Regions from separate parts of the Pantoea phytobeneficialis genome, predicted to be linked through region 3. Evidence: riboswitches for the same ligand, from Rfam matches in the RefSeq annotation. Region 3 holds a riboswitch; each other region holds the start of a gene.
What was found. Region 3 has a riboswitch for thiamine pyrophosphate ahead of thiC (phosphomethylpyrimidine synthase ThiC). Riboswitches for the same ligand answer to the same signal wherever they lie in the genome.
Positions count from the first base shown of each region.

Region 1: linked by a shared signal. The riboswitch ahead of thiM (hydroxyethylthiazole kinase) and the one ahead of thiC (phosphomethylpyrimidine synthase ThiC) in region 3 are both predicted to bind thiamine pyrophosphate.
Region 2: linked by a shared signal. The riboswitch ahead of CTZ24_RS21040 (FAD-dependent oxidoreductase) and the one ahead of thiC (phosphomethylpyrimidine synthase ThiC) in region 3 are both predicted to bind thiamine pyrophosphate.

Region 1 covers NZ_CP024636.1:3,322,671-3,327,761, forward strand. Annotated here, with positions in the region: gene chiP (chitoporin ChiP) at 1-638, opposite strand, end outside; gene CTZ24_RS15405 (DUF3606 domain-containing protein) at 1,129-1,317, shown strand; TPP riboswitch at 2,557-2,653, shown strand; gene thiM (hydroxyethylthiazole kinase) at 2,687-3,472, shown strand; gene thiD (bifunctional hydroxymethylpyrimidine kinase/phosphomethylpyrimidine kinase) at 3,469-4,269, shown strand; gene fbaB (class I fructose-bisphosphate aldolase) at 4,417-5,091, shown strand, end outside.
Region 2 covers NZ_CP024637.1:176,909-181,999, reverse strand. Annotated here, with positions in the region: gene CTZ24_RS21055 (HesA/MoeB/ThiF family protein) at 1-647, opposite strand, end outside; gene CTZ24_RS21050 (thiazole synthase) at 650-1,417, opposite strand; gene thiS (sulfur carrier protein ThiS) at 1,420-1,617, opposite strand; gene CTZ24_RS21040 (FAD-dependent oxidoreductase) at 1,601-2,545, opposite strand; TPP riboswitch at 2,674-2,793, opposite strand; gene CTZ24_RS21035 (LacI family DNA-binding transcriptional regulator) at 3,025-4,050, opposite strand; gene iolG (inositol 2-dehydrogenase) at 4,287-5,091, shown strand, end outside.
Region 3 covers NZ_CP024636.1:261,146-266,236, forward strand. Annotated here, with positions in the region: gene thiE (thiamine phosphate synthase) at 1-284, opposite strand, end outside; gene thiC (phosphomethylpyrimidine synthase ThiC) at 281-2,206, opposite strand; TPP riboswitch at 2,284-2,385, opposite strand; gene CTZ24_RS01175 (Rsd/AlgQ family anti-sigma factor) at 2,474-2,980, opposite strand; gene nudC (NAD(+) diphosphatase) at 3,044-3,817, shown strand; gene hemE (uroporphyrinogen decarboxylase) at 3,857-4,924, shown strand; gene nfi (deoxyribonuclease V) at 4,927-5,091, shown strand, end outside.

The DNA.
Region 1 (5,091 bases), 1.3 Mb from region 3:
TCTGCTTTGCGGAAGTTGTACATATGCTGGTACCAGGGCGCTTTGTATTGATCGGTCCACATCCATGAGAAGGAAAGGGCTCCCGTATCACCAAAATCATAGGTGGTTCCCGCCTCGACACCACGGTAAGTTCCCGGCAGGAAACTCCAGTGCGGTGCCAGTAACGTTTGGCCGGTGGGTTGTAGATATCCGGCACGCAGCCAGTAATCCTGCCATCGGGTTTTTAGCGCAGCTTTGTACAAGCTGGCACCACTTTTATCACCGGTCCATTTTTCATCCCAGCGGTTGCTGGCATCACTGAACCCGATTTCGTTGGGTGCAGCCGGACCACCATGAGTCAGCTCCAGCGCGCCATACGCAGCAAGGTCAAGGCCGATGACGTCCGCCAGATAGCCTGAGGAGAAATCGAGGCTGGCATTGCCTGTTGCATGATGCAGGTTGGCATCATACTGGCCGTATTTACCCTGTTGCGGATCCATCTCTTTGCGATCGCGCTGCCGCTGCCAGTAGTAGAGACCACCGGTCAGGGATGAGTCATCAATGAAACCGGCTGCAAAAGCAGGGGCAGGGATAAATGATGTAATGAGAAGTGCAGTGGCGATAGCTGTGGATAGCGACGTGCGAACTGTCCTGTGCATGGTAAATCCTCCGTGATAATCCCTTGTGTGATGATGCTTTCCATTTACTGTTACTTCGTGTAACCAGTGCGCAGATGCTATTTTTCGTGACGCGAATTATCAATGACGATGAGTACGATTTATGACGCAGGACGCAAAAATCAGCATTTAATTCACTAATATCATAATGTTACTGTTTTGTTGTTTATGTGAGTCAATTGTTTCTCAGTACTTGATCCTGTTGATTAGCAGAAAACCGGGAACAACATTCAGCCTTTAGATGCAGCAAAAAAGTTTTATTCTGTTGTTCTTTGGTATAGTTGCTATACCTTGATATCGTCAGCCATATTGTCTAGGATTTTTTCCGGAAGCCAGCGCTGTGCTGGCTCCTGGCCTTAAGTGGGGCTGTATGGCAATCACCGGACGGCTAACATCCTTCGGTTAAGCTAACGAGTTACTCTTCTTAAGAAGCGATAGTCATGTTTTCAGGATTAACCTCAGGAGCTGCAAAATGGCTGATGATTTAAAGAGAAAACAACCGGAAGACAAACGCTTTATTAGTCTTACTGAAACCTGGGAGGTTGAGTATTGGACGAACACCCTGGAAGTGAGCGCGACACAATTGCGTACCGCTGTTGCTAACGTAGGTAATGGTACTGAGAAAGTTAAGCAGTACTTGAATCAATATCAGCGAAAGTGATTTTCAGGAAGAAAATAACTGACTAACCCCGTTCTGCGGGGTTTTTTACTTATGCTGGCGCGCGGGTTTATAGTGAGGATGCATGTTGTTTACGTATGATTTCATAATGCCTTTATGAAAAACAATCAAATAAAAAATTTAAAAAAGTAGAGTGGTCGTTATGGTAAATAAATAGAACTTGATCTTCAACCATCCTGTCGTTTCATGTGGTAGACTTCGTATGAAGTCATAATGTTCTGATTTCATGTTTCTAACAGTAAAACTGCCTTTTCTGACAATGAGTGGCAAGAAGAAATATAAATCTTTTTGGAAGGTAAAGAAAGCCCCTCCATTCTGAGCAAGGGTCATTCCATTGGGTAAGTATCCAGATTTTTCACGAAAGAGAGTACATAACATAATGTGTCTTTCGGTTTTTAACGCGGAATATCCATATGTTGTGATTGTAGAGGCGAGAAATAACGAAAATAAAATAGCAGATACAACGTTCATGTCATTTACCTACCGAATTATAGAAAAGTTCACCAAGGTATTCGCCTTTATCTGAAGCGTATTCCAATATAACCACCAGCAAGTCCTCCAGAGAAGCGACCAATCTCGGTGTATTTTTTCTTAGAACATTCATCTTCCCGGCCAATTGAGCAAGCCTCATCGATTTCATTAATTGAGTGAATTGCATGTTGTTCTGGTTCTGACTGAAATTTTGGCATTAATGCGGCTGGAGCCTAAGCCGCTAAACCAGTCTCTCGCGAGACAGGGGGTTCTTCTTTCACATAGCCAGGATAAGCGTTAGACGGTGTGATTTTAGCCTTGCAAGGACATGAACTGTGGCTATCAAGCGATCCGGCAATACGTTTTTTATCGGGGCCGCTGGTGTAAAAAGGTATGCCTCCGATAATCTTGTAGGTCTTACCATCTTTCCCACAGGTAACAGGATCGCCTTCTTGCGTCTGCGGTGATTTTGCCGCCGCATGACGTCCTGTCTCCCTGACAAAGCACAATTCCTTTTGCCATAAATCCTTCATCTTGTTGTGGGAATAATCTCGGTGGTCATTTTACAAGCAACGACCACATGCGCAATGTGTATTTGTTTTCAATCGTAGTGCTGCGATTTATCACACGAACTTGAAGTTTTACGCGATAAATCGCGCCGCTACGCAACGTATGGGGGAAAAAGCCCAGCGGTATATTGAGCAGGGCGGGCTTGCGTCAGCAAGTCACTTGCCCTAATCTGCCAGTCATATAAATGACTCGGGGTGCCCTTCCTTGTGAAGGCTGAGAAATACCCGTACCACCTGATCTGGATAATGCCAGCGTAGGGAAGTCAGATGCCTGACCGCATTCGCCTTCTTGATCGCCGGTTGGGAGCTTTATGAAACAACCTGACCTTCTTTCCTCCGCGCAACTCGCGCACTCGCTTCAGTTACTGCATCAACATGCTTCGCTGGTACATTGCATGACCAATGATGTGGTACAGACCTTTACCGCTAATGTCCTGTTGGCACTGCGTGCCTCACCTGCCATGGTGATCGACGCTGATGAGGCCGCACAGTTCAGCGGTTATGCCGATGCTCTGCTCATTAACGTGGGTACGTTGACGCGCGATCGCAGCATCGCCATGCAGGCTGCGGTAGAGGCGGCAAACCGTGCCGGCACACCCTGGACGCTCGACCCGGTCGCGGTGGGCGCGTTAACCTTTCGCACCGAATTTTGTCAGCAGCTATTGACCCAGCAACCGGCAGCCATCCGTGGCAACGCCTCGGAAATCCTTGCCCTGGCGAACCAGGCGGCGGGCGGGCGTGGCGTGGACAGCTTGCATCAGGCTGACGCCGCACTCAGCGCTGCTCAACAGTTGGCGCACGATTACCGCAGCATTGTGGCGGTAACCGGCGAAGTGGATTACGTTACCGATGGTCAGCATACCTTTGCCATCCCGGGCGGCAGCCCACTGATGACACGCGTAGTGGGGACAGGTTGTGCGCTGTCGGCAGTGGTGGCGGCTTTTGCCAGCCTGCCGGGTGAACGTCTGCAACATGTGGCGGCAGCTTGTCGGGTCATGTCACTGGCCGGTGAACGGGCGGCACGTCAGGTCCAGGGGCCGGGCAGCTTTGTTGCTGCCTTTTTGGATGCGCTGTGGACACTGGAGGTGACGCCATGAAACGTATTAACGCATTGACTATTGCCGGTACTGACCCCAGCGGTGGTGCTGGAATTCAGGCCGATCTCAAAGCCTTCTCCGCGCTGGGTGCCTATGGCACCAGCGTCATTACCGCGCTGGTGGCCCAGAATACCCGTGGTGTGCAGTCGGTCTATCGTATCGAACCAGATTTTGTCGGAGCGCAGCTGGATTCGGTGCTCGATGATGTGCGTATCGACACGGCAAAAATTGGCATGCTGGCGGAAACGGCGGTGGTGGAAATTGTCGCTGACAAGCTGAAGCGTGCCAGCCTGCCGTTCGTGGTGCTGGACACCGTTATGATTGCCAAAAGTGGCGATGCGTTGTTATCACCGGATGCCATCGCCAGCCTGCGTGAGTTGTTGTTACCACAGGTATCGTTGATTACGCCGAATTTGCCAGAAGCCGCAGCGCTGCTTGGCCGCAGTGTGGCGCAGGATGAGAAGACGATGCTGATGCAGGGGGATGCATTGCTGGATCTCGGGTGTGAAGCGGTACTGATGAAGGGAGGACATCTGAGTGATGCGGAGAGCCCGGATTGGCTTATCACCCGCAACGGACGTCAGCGTTTTACCGCGCCACGCGTCAATACTCGCCACACCCACGGCACCGGTTGTTCGCTGTCAGCTGCGTTGGCGGCGCTACGTCCACGCCATGATGACTGGGCTGCGACGCTCTCCGAGGCTAAAGCCTGGTTGCAACAAGCGTTACTGCATGCCGATTCTCTGGAAGTCGGAAAAGGCATTGGACCGGTGCACCATTTTCATCGTTGGTGGTAGGGCGTAACGCCGAATTGCCATTTTTTGCCTGCGTATCTGTCTGAAAAATGGAGTCAGCAATTTGCCAGCCTGGCGGATCCCGGTCCAGGCTGTTGGGGGCGAATCGGCAGGTGCCGGTTCCAATCCAGCCATTAATCAGGAGTGAGTATGACGGACATCGTTCAGTTATTGGGCCAAGAAGCGGATAGCCTTCTTCAACATCGCTGCATGACCATTCCAGCGGAAAGCCTTTATTTACCGGGCGCGGATTATGTTGATCGCGTAATGACCGATAACAATCGTTCTCCTGTGGTATTACGCAACATGCAAACGCTGTACAACACCGGTCGCCTGGCTGGGACGGGTTACCTGTCGATTTTGCCGGTTGATCAGGGGGTTGAGCACTCCGCCGGCGCTTCATTTGCCGCCAATCCTCACTACTTCGACCCGAAAAATATTGTTGAGCTGGCGATTGAAGCGGGCTGCAACTGCGTCGCTTCCACCTACGGTGTGCTGGCCTCGGTGGCGCGGCGTTATGCGCACAAGATCCCGTTCATGGTGAAGCTGAACCACAACGAGACGCTGAGCTATCCGACGCAATATGATCAGACGCTGTACGCCAGCGTCGAGCAGGCGTTCAATATGGGAGCCATTGCGGTCGGGGCCACCATCTACTTCGGTTCTGAGCAATCACGTCGCCAGATTGAAGAGATCTCCGCCGCGTTTGAACGTGCGCATGAGCTGGGTATGGTGACGGTGCTGTGGGCCTACCTGCGCAATAACGGCTTCAAGAAAGATGGCGTGGATTACCATGCCAGCGCCGATTTAACCGGTCAGGCCAAC
Region 2 (5,091 bases), on a different contig from region 3:
CAGTTGACCAGGCAACCCAGCGGCGAAGGTGCAAACCCCAGCAACACACTGAGTGCCATCTGCGCCTGTAACGCCCCGAGCGCGGCGACGGCCGGTCCCATCACGCCTGCGGTGTTGCAGTTGGCTGCACTGGTGGGTAAACATGGAAATAGCGCGCGGTAACTCGGTGCTGAGCCGCAAAATCCGCCGACATAACCCTGTCGCCCCAGTACCGACGCGCTGATCAAAGGGATACCCAATGGATGGCAGGCATCGGACAGTTGATAGGTCACGGCGAAGTTATCCGCTGCGTCGATCACCAGATCGATATTATGTAGCGCCTGCTGCACATTGCTGGCGGTTAAGGACAACGGCAACGGCTCCACCCGCACCAGTGGGTTACGCCGCAGCAACGCGCGCTGCGCGCTGGTGACTTTAGGTTGCGCCACATCCTGCATATCAAACAGCGTCTGACGGTGCAGATTGTGCAGCGCCACCTCATCGTCATCGTACAGGCGGATATAACCGACACCCGCTCCCACCAACAACGGCAGGAGCGTGGAACCCAGCCCACCCGCGCCCACCACCAGCACCCGAGCCTGACTCAGCCGCTGCTGCCCCTGCTCGCCAATCTCTGGCAACATCATCTGACGTTGGTAGCGATCCATGATTACCCCTCTCCGCCGAAAGTCGCCAGGCCAAAGATCGGCGTGGAGGCGGCAGCCATATCGCGTTTCTCCATCAGGCCACCGTCATGGGCAGCTTTTCCTGCCTCGATCGCCTGGCGAAAGGCTCCTGCCATCCGCACCGGGTCACCCGCTTTAGCCACTGCGGTATTGAGCAGAATGGCATCGAAACCCAGCTCCATTGCCTGTGCTGCCTGCGAGGGGGCACCGATGCCCGCATCGACAATTAACGGAACATCACGGAACCAGGCCCGCATCGCGCGCAGGCCATCAATGTTACGTAGCCCCTGACCGGAACCGATGGGTGCGCCCCACGGCATCAGCACTTCGCAGCCGGCTTCAAGCAATTTTTCACCGACGATCAAATCTTCAGTGGTGTAGGGGAATACCTGAAAGCCATCGGCGCAAAGGATGCGTGCCGCTTCCACCAGCGCGAAGGGATCAGGTTGTAGCGTGTCGGCATGGCCGATCACCTCCAGCTTGATCCACGGGGTGTTAAACAATTCACGCGCCATCTGCGCTGTGGTCACGGCTTCCTGCACCGTGTGGCACCCGGCGGTGTTCGGCAGCACGCGTACATCCAGTTGCGCAAGTAGTTCACGGAAGGCGGCCCCAGCGGCCCCTTCACGCCGCAGACTGACGGTAATGATCTCGCTGCCGCCAGCCGCAATCGCCTGCTGCAAAATTGCCGGTGAGGGATAACCTGCGGTACCAAGCAGAAAGCGGGATTGCGGTTCAAAGCCATAAAACATCATTAGCCCCCCTGCATCGGTGATAACACTTCGAGCTGACAACCCTCTTCCAGTTGCTGACTGTCGTAGCGGGATTTGGGGACAAAAGTACCGTTGTAGGCGGTTGCCACGCAGGCCACGTCAATCTGCTGCTCACGCAGCAGTTCGGTCAGGGTACGGGCGGCCGTCAGCACCGGGCGACCGTTAAGCTGAATATTCATGAAGTTGTTCCGAAGTTAAACGCTGCATCAGTTGTTCCGCCATCAGCGGAGCCAGCAGGAAGCCGTGGCGGTACATCCCGTTAAGGTAAAATGTCCCGTTTTGATAGTGAATTTCCGGCAGATTTGCCGGATACGCCGGACGCAAACCGCTGGCGCTTTCGACAATACGCGCTTCGGCCAACGCCGGGTGGATGGCCCAGGCCGCGCTCAGCAACTCCATCATGGCACGGGCGCTGATCGGGCTGGCATCATGGCTTTCGACCATAGTTGCACCGAGCATAAAATGGCCGCCGCGACGCGGCACCAGATAGCAGGGAAAGCGCGGATGCAGCAGACGAATCGGGCGTGAGAAGCGCACCTCATCGCTGTGTAAAATCAACATCTCGCCCCGCACCGCCCGCAGGCCCGGCAACGCTGTTGCCGCATGGATGCCCCGGCAATCAATCACCTGCCCCGACGGCTTCCCGTGGTGAAAAGCCACCCCACGTTGCTGCAACTTTTCACGCATTTCATTCAGTGCCAGGCGAGGATCGAGATGCCCCTCCTGCGCAAAAAACAGACCACGGGCAAAGCGCCCGGCGAGGGCTGGCTCCACGTCTGCCGGATCAATCCATTGATGTTGTTCGGTCATGCGGGCAAAGCGGTTCAGTTCCTGGCTGTCGCGTGGTGGTGCCACCACCAGCGTGCCCTGATGTTCAACGCAACTGACGCGTTGTTGCCACCAGGCTGCGGAGTGCTGCCCCAGCTCAATGACGGCGCGTGGTGCGCTTTCTGCTTCACACCAGGGTGCGAGCATACCTCCGGCAAACCAGGAGGCGGGCTGACGCGCGTCATCGCTAATCACTTCAAGCTGTTCACCGCGTTCGGCGAGTAAGGTCGCCACACACAGGCCCGCAACACCGCCACCGAGTACAGACCAGCGGCTCATAGCGGGTATTCCGTAATACAAAGGGGAGAATTCACATCGGCCTCTCAGTTTTCGCACTGAGACCCGGGATACAGGAGGAGGGAAATGACACGCGCAACGGAAAAACGTCCCGATGTCAGACAGCCGAAATGACAGGCTGTCAGTCTTCCTACGCCAGTATCAACTGGGTCAGGTTCAAAGGGTCGCTAAGCCGCGCAGTGCGCTTTTAGCCTCTCAGTCTCTTGAGCGAGACTCCCCCGACGCGTCTATTTGTATTGCAGCCGCCAGGCTACGTCAAGTGTAAGCCCGGCAACAAAGCCTAACCTTTAAAAATTCCCTGTTTCAGGTTCATCCATTTTTCTCCATGATTTGCGCGTATTCTCGTCCCCTCATCCTGAAATCCGGCAGGTAAATTATGTGTGCTGATTCAATCATTTCAGCCATTCTGGTGTGTATATTCGGCGTGATCATTTTGTGGGTGGTGTTCTGCCCCTGAGCCGTCAGGCAAAATAAGAGTAGCGATGCCAGGTGAGCAGCGGAATTTTGCTGTCACTGAACGACTGACCGCTGCCCGGCTGTTGCAACAGGGCGAGGCACAGATCGATCTCCCGACGAATATCATGGCCGAGCACCAAATCCAGGGTGCCGTTCTCCAGCAGCAGTCGGCTCGCTTCACTCAATTCATGGCCGATAAATATCACCTGATCCTGTACGCCAAAATCGGTTAACGCGCGCGCCACCCCTTCGTTACCGCCTGCGGTGTTGTAGATCCCTGCCAACGGGTTCCCCCGCTCCAGCCATTTTTTTACGCTGAGATACGCGGTTTCCGCTTCGTCGTTAATGTTGACGCGATCACGAATGGTTAACCAAGGGAATGCCTCGCGCAACACGCGGCGAAAGCCAATCTCACGCTCCTCCTGGGTACGATAGGTCGAACTACAAATCAGCAGAATATTGCCCGATTGCTGTGCGGGCAGCATACGGCCCATAAACCAGCCCGCAGTGGCTCCGGCAGCGACCTGATCGATACCCACATAGGCGCTGCGCCGCGAATTGGGCAGATCGCTGGTCAGACAAATGACCGGGACCCCATCATCAATCGCCGCTTTAACCGCACGATTTATTTTTACCTCATCGCGACACACCAGGATGATGCCGCTACTGGTGGCGGCTCGCCGGGTAATCAGTTGGCTGAAGCGTTCGGCATTGAATTGCACGTTCGGCACGCTATCGAGGCTGAAATGGAGCTGGGGATAATCATTGATAGCAGCGCGTACCTGTTGCTCCACCTGATGGAGAAAACTGGAACCGGATTCGCAAATAATCGCAATGCGCGTTCTGTTAGCACTCGGGTTGCCGGTATCTGCGTTCAATCCCAGCCGCTGCATCGCGTCTGCCACTTTTTTGCGCGTCACTTCCCTTACGCCTTCGCGACCATTCAGCACCCGGTCAACGGTGGCGGGACTGACGGCAGCTTCCTGCGCGATTTGTTTGATCGACGGCGATTTCCAGTGATGTTGCTTCATGGCATGTCCTGATGTCATCTACCTCACAGGCAATCAGTATCCGTACATCCTGGCAAAAAGCCAAATCCATCAAGCGCATGAAATACAACTAATTATTCACATTTGATGTTAGTTACATCAAAAAAGCCTGTGATCTACCTCATCAATTCATCACGCCGCCGGGGCTTTGTTTTGACTTGATCTGCACCCGCATCGATTAATAACGCCACAACCTTTCTACCCCCGAGGAATAACCAATGCTGAATGTCGCTTTATTGGGTGCCGGTCGTATCGGCCAGATCCACGCAGGAAATATCGCCGCCCATCCGCAGTGTCGGCTGGCGTATGTTATGGATGTCTATGCTCCGGCAGCGACAGCGTTGGCCGAGAAGTATGGCGCGACAGTTGCCGACCTCGCCACCATCCTGGCAGACAGCAGCATCGATCTGGTGGCGATTTGCAGTGCCACCAACACCCATGCCGATTTGATTGAAGCCGCCGCGAGAGCGAACAAAGCCATCTTCTGTGAAAAACCGGTCGATCTCAGCCTGGCGCGCGTGCAAAGCTGCCTTGCCACGGTGCGGGAAGCAGGTGTGCCGTTGATGATTGGTTTTAACCGCCGTTTTGATCCCAGCATGGCACACCTGCAATCCAGCCTGCGCGCCGGGGAGATTGGCAGCACCGAGCTGGTGACCATCAGCTCGCGCGATCCGGGTGCACCACCGCCGGAATACGTGAAAGTCTCCGGTGGCTTGTTCCGCGATATGACGATTCACGATTTTGATATGGCACGCTGGTTACTGGATGAGGAACCCGTCTCGGTATATGCCTCCGCTTCAGCGTTGGTTGATCCCCAAATCAAAGCGGCAGGCGATGTCGATACCGCCGTGGTCACCCTGACCTGTGCCAGCGGCAAAATGGCAGTGATCACCAACAGCCGTCGCGCCAGCTATGGTTACGATCAACGCATTGAGGTCCACGGTAGCGAGGGGATGTTAGCAGTGACCAATCAACTGGAAAGTCAGTTGGTGAAATCGGTGGCGATGGGGGTCGTGGCGCAAA
Region 3 (5,091 bases):
TCCAAATCGGCCACATCCAGATCTTCCTGGCCGAGATGCACGCCATAGGCGTTGTAGCGAATTGCCAGGCGCCAGTAATCATTGATAAACAGGCGGGCGCGATATTGTTTGCCGAGTGCGATAGCCTCCCGCACCGCCTCTTCCACTTCATGATCTTCGCAATCTTTAATACGCAGCTGAATGGTGCGTACTCCCGCTTCCAGCAAACGGGCAATCCACTCAACGCTATCGACAACCGGGTAAAGTCCTAAACGTGGGGCGGTACTGGGGAAGGCGGCGGTCATACATTTTCCTCTTTCAGGGCATCGGCGGCATGATAAAGCTCACCGCCACGGCTACGGAAGGCATCTGACATCTGCGCCATCCCGATTTCAATCGGCTGGGCTTCCGCCTGCTGACGGGCGGCAAAGTCACGCACTTCCTGGGTGATTTTCATGGAGCAGAATTTCGGGCCGCACATGGAACAAAAATGTGCCACTTTGCCCGACTCCTGCGGCAGTGTCTCATCGTGATAAGCGCGCGCGGTATGTGGGTCGAGCGCCAGATTGAACTGGTCCTCCCAGCGAAACTCAAATCGCGCTTTCGACATGGCGTTATCGCGGATCTGGGCGCCAGGATGGCCCTTCGCCAGATCGGCGGCATGAGCGGCAATTTTATAGGTGATCAATCCCTGTTTCACATCTTCCTTATTCGGCAAACCCAGATGTTCTTTCGGGGTGACGTAGCACAGCATCGCACAGCCGAACCAGCCAATCATCGCGGCACCGATGCCAGAAGTGAAATGATCGTAGCCGGGGGCGATATCGGTGGTCAGTGGGCCGAGGGTATAGAACGGGGCTTCGTGACAATGTTCCAGTTGTTCGGTCATATTGCGGCGAATCATCTGCATCGGCACATGCCCCGGACCTTCGATCATCACCTGCACATCATATTCCCAGGCGATTTTGGTCAGCTCACCCAGCGTATGTAGCTCGGCAAACTGCGCTTCATCGTTGGCATCCTGAATCGAACCCGGACGCAGTCCATCACCCAGCGACAGAGCAACATCATAGGCAGCACAGATTTCGCAAATCTCACGGAAGTGCAGATACAGGAAACTCTCCTGATGGTGCGACAAACACCACTTCGCCATGATTGAACCGCCACGCGAAACGATGCCGGTCAGACGTTTCGCCGTCATCGGCACATAACGCAGCAGCACGCCGGCGTGGATGGTGAAGTAGTCAACGCCTTGTTCGGCTTGCTCCAGCAAGGTGTCGCGGAAGATTTCCCAATTCAGATCTTCCGCGATGCCGTTTACCTTCTCCAGCGCCTGATAAATCGGTACGGTGCCAATCGGCACCGGGCTGTTACGCAAAATCCACTCGCGTGTTTCATGGATATAACGGCCGGTCGAGAGATCCATCACCGTGTCAGCCCCCCAGCGTGTCGACCACACCAGCTTCTCCACTTCCTCTTCAATTGAGGAGCTGACCGCCGAGTTGCCGATGTTGGCATTCACTTTGACCAGAAAATTGCGGCCAATGATCATCGGCTCAGATTCAGGGTGGTTAATGTTGGATGGGATGATGGCTCGCCCTGCGGCGACTTCCTGACGCACGAACTCGGCGGTGATATTTTCCGGCAGATGCGCACCAAAGCTATGGCCAGGATGTTGTTGTAGCAACACTTCGCCACGGATGCGCTCGCGCCCCATGTTTTCACGAAGTGCAATAAACTCCATTTCCGGGGTAATGACGCCCTGACGCGCATAATGCAACTGGGTAACACGGCGGCCTGTTTTGGCACGTCGCGGTTGGGGCAGATGTTCAAAACGCAGGTGATCCAGACCCTCATCTGCCAGGCGTTGCTGTGTATAGCTGGAGCTGAGCTGGTCGATGGTTTCACTGTCGCCGCGTTCCGCGATCCAGTTGGCGCGCAGTTTGCTCAACCCCCGATGAACATCAATCGATGCATGCGGATCGCCGTAAGCCCCGGCCGTGTCATATACCGGCACCGGTTCGTTGGCTTCGTATTGCGGATTATCTTTACTGCCGCCGGTCAGGGTCGGGCTGAGCTGAATCTCACGCATCGGCACACGAATATCATCACGACTGCCGGTGATCCAGATACGTTTAGAATTGGGGAAGGCAGTGCCCTGGAGGGAATCAATAAATTCCTGCGCCTGGGCGCGTTGTTCACGACGAGAAGTTTTTACAACAGACATAGCAAGTTTCCTGTAAATGATGGAAGTTGCTTGTCCGGAGTCCGGAAGGAGTAACAGAAACGGCGCGCGCACCGGCTGTGATATTTACTCTTGTTCCCTTCGCAGGTACTAACCTGATCAGGTTCCGCGGATCCCGAATTAACGGTCTCAGCCCAAAATGGGCACTCCGACAAGAAAATATTTACGGTGTTAAACCGTAAAATAAAAAAGCCCTCGTAGCATAGAAGGGCTTTTTACGAATAACAAGTCTTTTACAAATGCGGGCGGCTAAGCAGGGCGGGCGATGATGCTTTCATTCGCTACCGGCGTATGCGCCAGCTGATTGTCCCATGCCAGATGCACCAGCTTATCTTCCAGCGTAAAACGCGACTCCAGCACTTCACCCACTTCAGACAGCGCCTGCTGGAAGGTGACGCAGTTGTCATCGGTGATGGCCTGTTGCAGATGGCCGTCATACAGTTGCATCATTCGTTCGGTATTGGCTTCCAGTGACGGGTAGATTTGCGCGGCGGCGATCATCGGGCTGTCACCTTGCATCTCACTGATAATATGTTCATAAATGCTGAAATGGCCGGCGGAGAGATAATCCACCAGGTTATGACAAAAGGCATCCAGCGCCTGTTCGTCCAGGGCACTCAACGCATCTTTTTTGGGCTTCATGCCAACCAACTGGTAGTAAGTCACAAGTAGCTGACGACGCGCGTGTAGCCATGAATCGACCAATTCGTTACCGCGGCCTACACGCTCGGTCAGGTCATCTAACTGAGTAAGCATACAAGGCTCCATGTGGGTTATAGTGGTTCATTCTGCGAATAGACGCTAAGGATGACGATTTAAATGCAACGTGAGATCTCAAGCGTAGACGCTGGCTGGTGGATTGTCAGCCATGAACAAAAACTTTGGCTGCCACAGGGTGAGCTGCCGCACGGGACGGCGGAACAATTCGATCTGGCGGGCAGCAGCGGCATGGTGATTGGCGAATGGCAGGGTGAAAACGTCTGGCTGGTGCGTGAATCACGTTCTGACAATATGGGCTCAGTACGCCAGTTGATTGACGAAGATGTCGGCCTGTTCCAGCTTGCCGGGCGTGGCGTGCAACTGGCGGAATTCTTTCGTTCGCATCGCTGGTGCGGCTATTGCGGCCACGAAATGCATTTGAGCAAACGTGAGTTTGCTTGCCTGTGCGGTCACTGCCGTGAACGCTATTATCCGCAAATCGCGCCCTGCATCATTGTGGCGATTCGGCGCGGAGATGAGATCCTGCTGGCGAACCACGCAAAGCATCGTAACAACGTCTACACCGTACTGGCCGGTTTTGTTGAAGTGGGGGAAACCCTCGAACAGGCAGTGGCGCGTGAGGTGATGGAAGAGAGCAATGTACGAGTGAAAAACGTACGTTACGTCACCTCACAACCCTGGCCATTCCCCCATTCGCTGATGATGGCCTATATGGCGGAATACGATGGCGGGGAGCTACAGCATGACGGCAAAGAACTGCTGGATGCCGGCTGGTTCCGCTACGATGCGTTACCTTTATTACCGCCGCCGGGTACCGTCGCGCGACGTCTGATTGAAGATACCGTTGCCCACTGTCGCGCCAGCGCGCTGTGAAAATGCTACACTGGCGCCCTGTCAGTGAGAGAGCCAATTATGAGTGAACTGAAGAACGATCGTTATCTGCGCGCCCTGTTACGTCAGCCGGTGGATGTCACCCCGGTTTGGATGATGCGACAAGCCGGGCGTTATCTGCCGGAATATAAAGCCACACGCGCCGAGGCCGGTGACTTTATGTCGCTGTGTAAAAATGCTGAGCTGGCCTGTGAAGTCACGCTGCAACCGCTGCGTCGCTATGCGCTGGATGCGGCAATCCTCTTCAGCGATATTCTCACCATCCCGGATGCCATGGGATTGGGCCTGTACTTTGAAACCGGTGAAGGCCCCCGTTTCTCTCACCCGATTACCAGCCGCGCTGACGTCGACAAACTGCCGGTACCTGACCCGGAGCAAGAGCTGGGTTATGTGATGAATGCGGTGCGCACCATTCGCCATAACCTGAAAGGCGAAGTGCCGCTGATCGGTTTCTCCGGTAGCCCGTGGACGCTGGCTACCTACATGGTTGAAGGGGGTAGCAGCAAGGCCTTCACCAAAATCAAAAAGATGATGTACGCCGAGCCACAAACGCTGCATGCGTTGCTGGATAAGCTGGCCGACAGCGTGATCCTCTATCTGAACGCGCAGATCAAAGCCGGTGCGCAGTCGATCATGGTGTTCGACACCTGGGGCGGCGTGCTGACCGGACGTGATTATCGCGAGTTCTCGCTTTACTACATGCACAAAATCGTTGATAGCGTGCTACATGAGAACGAAGGTCGCCGTGTGCCGATCACCCTGTTCACCAAAGGTGGCGGGCAATGGCTGGAAGCGATCGCGGAAACTGGCTGTGATGCGCTGGGCCTGGACTGGAGCACCGATATTGCCGATGCCCGTCGTCGCGTCGGCCACAAAGTGGCGTTGCAGGGCAATATGGACCCGTCAATGCTCTACGCCCCACCGGCCCGTATCGAGCAGGAAGTGGCTGGCATCCTTGAAGGGTTTGGCAAGGGTGAAGGCCACGTCTTCAATCTGGGCCACGGTATCCATCAGGATGTACCGCCAGAGCATGCCGGTGCCTTTGTTGAGGCGGTGCATCGTTTGTCACGTCCTTATCATCAGGGCTAGCGATGGATTTAGCGGCGCTACGCACGGAACAGCAACAGCGCGCAGCTGACGTGGTGCGGCAGGACGATTTTGAGGTGCTGCCGCCCCGTTTGATTGCCGGTGCCGATGTCGGGTTTGAACAGGGCGGGGAAGTGACGCGCGCCGCGCTGGTGATTCTTGAGTACCCC